Regions from separate parts of the Priestia sp. AB genome, predicted to be linked through region 2. Evidence: a T-box and tRNA genes for the amino acid it is inferred to sense, from the RefSeq annotation. Region 2 holds a T-box; the other holds one or more tRNA genes.
What was found. A T-box is a leader RNA that pairs with one kind of tRNA and senses whether it is charged. The one in region 2 lies ahead of leuS (leucine--tRNA ligase), so its partner is inferred to be a tRNA-Leu.
Positions count from the first base shown of each region.

Region 1: it has a tRNA-Leu gene. The T-box ahead of leuS (leucine--tRNA ligase) is inferred to sense a tRNA for this amino acid. The anticodon was not compared.

Region 1 is NZ_JAQMYN010000003.1:220,532-222,999, reverse strand. Features, by position in the region: gene POF52_RS10810 (phospholipase D-like domain-containing protein) at 1-544, shown strand, start outside; tRNA gene POF52_RS10805 (tRNA-Trp) at 766-839, shown strand; tRNA gene POF52_RS10800 (tRNA-Leu) at 866-947, shown strand; tRNA gene POF52_RS10795 (tRNA-Gly) at 967-1,038, shown strand; gene POF52_RS10790 (Na+/H+ antiporter NhaC family protein) at 1,254-2,468, shown strand, end outside.
Region 2 is NZ_JAQMYN010000001.1:49,324-51,791, reverse strand. Features, by position in the region: gene leuS (leucine--tRNA ligase) at 1-1,541, opposite strand, end outside; T-box leader at 1,606-1,824, opposite strand; gene POF52_RS00265 (hypothetical protein) at 2,067-2,258, opposite strand; gene POF52_RS00260 (GntP family permease) at 2,323-2,468, opposite strand, start outside.

The sequences.
Region 1 (2,468 bases), on a different contig from region 2:
ATGGAAAACATTTATTAAGCTTTCCCAACAAGCTGAAAAATCCATTGTTGTTCAAAGCCCTTATATCGTACCAACAAAAGAGATGGAACAGTATATAGATAAGCAAGTAAAACCAAAAGTGCAAAGAATTATTTTAACTAATTCTATTACATCCACTCCAAATGCTATGGCTTTTTCTGCATACTTGGGAGTAAAGAATCGCGTTATAAAAGCTGGTTCGAAGCTTTATGAATATCAAAAGCCCTATTCAATTCATGGGAAATCTGTTGTTTATGATCAGCGTTTAAGTGCAGTTGGTTCTTTTAACTTAGATTCACGCTCTGCATTTTTAAACACTGAATCCATGGTGATGATAGATAGTGAAGAATTTGCAGCCGAGCTAACAGGAGCTATTGAAACTAAGATTTCTCACAGTGCGCTTGTAGGAAATGAGGGAGAACCTGTTGATCTTAATACGGATTCTCAAAAAAATGTCCCTCCTGTAAAGTCTGCACTCCTACATATCCTTTCAGTCTTCACGCGATTTTGGAGACATTTTGTATAGTACTGTGTTACAGCAGAGTCTTTAAAAGCAAATAGCGGAGATTAAAGAGGACTGCAGCTGGTGAAGGGAGTTTCAAAAAAACTGTGATATGCCTCACAGTTTTTTTGAAACTCCTAGCACTAGTTATGATTCATCAAAAGACCTATTGACGAAATTTCATATATGTTTTATTATAATATAGCGTCGTTAATAAACGAGGTTCTTTTGAAGAAATCATTTCTAGGGGCATAGTTTAAAGGTAGAACTACGGTCTCCAAAACCGTCAGTGTGGGTTCGATTCCTACTGCCCCTGCCATTTTGGAGTTATCTTTTAATTCACACGCGGGTGTGGCGGAATTGGCAGACGCGCTAGACTTAGGATCTAGTGTCTTATGACGTGGGGGTTCAAGTCCCTTCACCCGCATCTTTACTTTCATATACGCGCGGAAGTAGTTCAGTGGTAGAACACCACCTTGCCAAGGTGGGGGTCGCGAGTTCGAACCTCGTCTTCCGCTTCTTTTCAAAAGCAGTTTGCATGTGCAAACTGCTTTTTTTGTTGTAGAAATAAAGATTTTTACGATGCTGTTTTTAATCAGAAATAGTTTATTAAAGCAGTGCTGCTTATACGTGTTGTTTTCGTGAATATACACATAATATTGGGGTTACATTAAAAGCTAATGAACGATACGTGAAGACATCTAATATGGTCTTTAAGATAGGGGAGAGTCCTATGGAATCTAGTTGGTTTTCAATTATACCGTTTTTAATTGTTATTCCAATAGCTATTTTCACCAAACAAGTGCTGCCAGGGTTGTTTCTAGGCTTATTAGTAGGCGCTTATTTGATTGATCATTCGATTGTCGGAGGTGTTGAAAAGCTACTTCACTACGTTGTACAAGCTCTTAGAAATAAAAGTAATATAGAAATCGTCGTCTTTTTATACGCGTTTTCAGGGCTTATCGGAATGATTAAGATGGCTGGAGGAGTGAAAGGTTTTGTGGAAACAGCTGCAGAAAGAATTGATACAAGAAAAAGAGCTCTTATTTTAACCTATGTTTCAACCATTGGAACATTCAGTGCTCCCACATTTCGTTTTGTGACTATCGCGCCCATTATGAGAGCATTACTCAAAAAGGTGAAAATGACGACAGCAGAGCTAGGGTTTGTTATTGAAACAACTGCTACTCCTGTTATCGTCTTAATTCCTGTGGCAACGGCATTTGTAGGGTATATGGTCTCAATCATTCAAATGGCAATTGATCATCAAGGCATAAAACAAGACGCTTATTCTTTGTTTATTCAAAGCATTCCTTATAACTTCTTTTCGATTGTGATTATTCTGGTAGGGATTTATTTCAGCTTTTTTCATCATTCAACATCTACGGCTCCTATGAAGCTCGAGGAAGAAGACGAAAAAGATTGGCATGATTGTCATCCTTGCGTGTCGAAGGATTTGCCTTCTAAGCCTTGGAACTTGTTAGTGCCTTTACTTGTCGTGATTTCACTGACTTTACTTTTAACATGGTGGAGCGGGCATCATAAGAGCCACAGCTTTTTTGAAGCATTTATTAAAGCAGACGTGTTAGAAGCGATGGTAGTAGCTTTAATTATCACTACGTTAATTACCCTCATTTTTTTCTTGTTTCAGCGCTTTACATTACAGAATTTGCTTAATGGTTTTATCACAGGAGGCAATGACTTAATGTCCGTTATTCTGCTGTTATCGGTAGTATGGGGATTATCCGCTGTTACAGAAGACTTAGGTTTTTCAAATTTTGTGACGGCACATTCTAAGTGGATTCCTCAAATGTTTGTCACTCCGTTCATGTTTATCTTTGGAGCCGCTATTTCTTACTTTATCGGATCTGCTTGGGGAACGTGGGGGATCTTAATGCCGCTTGGCATATCGCTTGCAAGTTCTGCAGATCTTTCTTTGCCATTGATT
Region 2 (2,468 bases):
TCTGCTAACGCTTCACTGTTTGTTGGATCAATGTAGCGTAAGTAATACCAGCAGCTGCCTGCCCATTGAGGCATTGTATTTGTTTCGCGGCGCCCTTTTTTGCCTGTTTCCGGATCTACAACGTTCACCCAGTCATCAATGTTTGCTAACGGAGATTCACCTGTGCCTGACGGTTTGATTTCAGTCGTTTTTGGTAACACAAGCGGAAGCTGATCTTCAGGAACTGCAGTCGTTGTGCCATCTTCCCAGTGAATAACAGGAATTGGTTCACCCCAGTAGCGCTGACGACTGAATAACCAGTCACGCAGACGGTATGTTACTTGTTTTTCACCTTTTTCATTTGCTTGAAGCCACTGAATCATATTTGAAATGGCTTCTTCTTTATCTAAACCATTTAAGAAGTCTGAATTAACGTGCTCGCCGTCGCCTGTATAAGCTTCTTTTGAAACGTCTCCGCCCGCTACTACTTCTTTAATCGGCAGTTCAAATTTAACAGCAAATTCATAATCACGCTCATCATGAGCCGGAACAGCCATAATTGCACCTGTGCCATAGCTCATTAGAACATAGTCAGCAATCCAAATTGGCATTCTCTCGCCGTTTACAGGGTTAATTGCATAAGCACCAGTGAATACGCCAGTTTTGTCTTTAGCTAAGTCTGTACGTTCTAAATCGCTTTTGCTTTTAATTTGATCTAAATAAGCTTCTACCGCTTCTTTTTGTTCGGCTGTTGTAATTTTTTCTACAAACGGATGTTCAGGTGCTAAAACGGCATACGTTGCCCCAAATAGCGTGTCAGGACGCGTTGTGAACACAGTAAATGTGTCCTCGTATCCATCGATTGTGAAGTGCACGTGAGCTCCTTCAGAGCGGCCAATCCAGTTGCGCTGCATTTCTTTAATACTTTCTGGCCAATCAAGCTCATCTAAATCTTCTAGTAAACGATCTGCATAAGCTGTGATTTTAAGCATCCACTGCTTCATTGGACGACGCTCAACCGGATGTCCCCCACGCTCACTTTTGCCGTCAATAACTTCTTCGTTCGCAAGTACTGTTCCTAGAGCAGGACACCAGTTAACAGCTACTTCATCCACATAAGCTAAGCCGTTTTTATATAGCTGTAAGAAAATCCACTGTGTCCATTTGTAGTAGTTTGGATCAGTTGTATTAATTTCTCGCTCCCAATCGTAAGAGAAACCTAACGATTTGATTTGACGACGGAAATTATTAATGTTAAGTTCAGTGAATTCAGCCGGGTCGTTTCCTGTATCTAATGCATACTGTTCAGCAGGTAGTCCGAATGCATCCCATCCCATCGGATGAAGTACATTGTATCCTTGCATACGCTTCATACGAGATAAAATATCCGTTGCTGTATAACCTTCTGGATGCCCGACGTGTAAACCAGCCCCAGATGGATAAGGGAACATATCTAATGCGTAAAATTTACGCTTTCCTTCATCTTCTGTTGTTCTAAATGTTTTATTTTCTTCCCAAACTTTTTGCCATTTTTGTTCGATCTTTTCATGATTAAAAGCCATACATAATCCTCCTTGTACGCTCCAGCTGTATTTAATTAAACTAAAAAACCCCTCATCCCTCAAACAAAGGGACGAGAGGTTGAATAAACTTCCCGCGGTACCACCCAAATTAGCACAATTATGTACTCACTCATTTTCCTTAACGCGGATAGACGGCAAATGTTACTTTACTTCACATTTACAACTCCAAGGTGAGTTCATGAACGCTCGTTTGCTGACTCGCACCACCCGTCAGCTCTCTTAGCTCGCTTCGTTCACTACTATTCCTTATCATAGTTTTTACATCATACTACCTTGTATTGTAAATAATATGTTCGTAAACTGCAAGTTGTTCAAGGGATTTTGTAAAAGTTTCTGCAATGCAGCACTGCTTTGTTGCTAAATCCTCTCTTTCATTCTTATATATAAACAACTTCTCCCAAAAACATACATCCACGGCCAAACAAAAAAGGATTGAGACATAATTAAATCAATCCAATTTAAAGACGAACAAATGGGATAAATGCGCTAGTATGAATTTCTTGGTTACACCGCTGTTGATTTCCGTGCAAGACTTCTCTTTCCGCTGGCGGCCGATGAGCCTCCTCGTTTCTTACACTCATGCGAAGTCTCACCTACTTCAGGAGTCTTTACCTTGCCCTCCACTCCGCAGCTAGAAGCACCTAAATAAATGAAACCTACGTTCACCATAAACATGAAAAGATCCGAACGATTCATCGTTCGGATCTTCCTTCAACTAAAATACTTTTATCCCAGTCCCTATTTTCTTTAGCTGCTATTATTAAATGCCAAATCCAAAAGAAAACAGGATGATCGCAAGTACAAGACCAACAAGCGGCACAATCACCGTCATTGCTGCAACTGATCCATACGCATCTTTATGAGTTTCTCCGCAAATAGAATTAATTGTTGTTACGACATAACCAT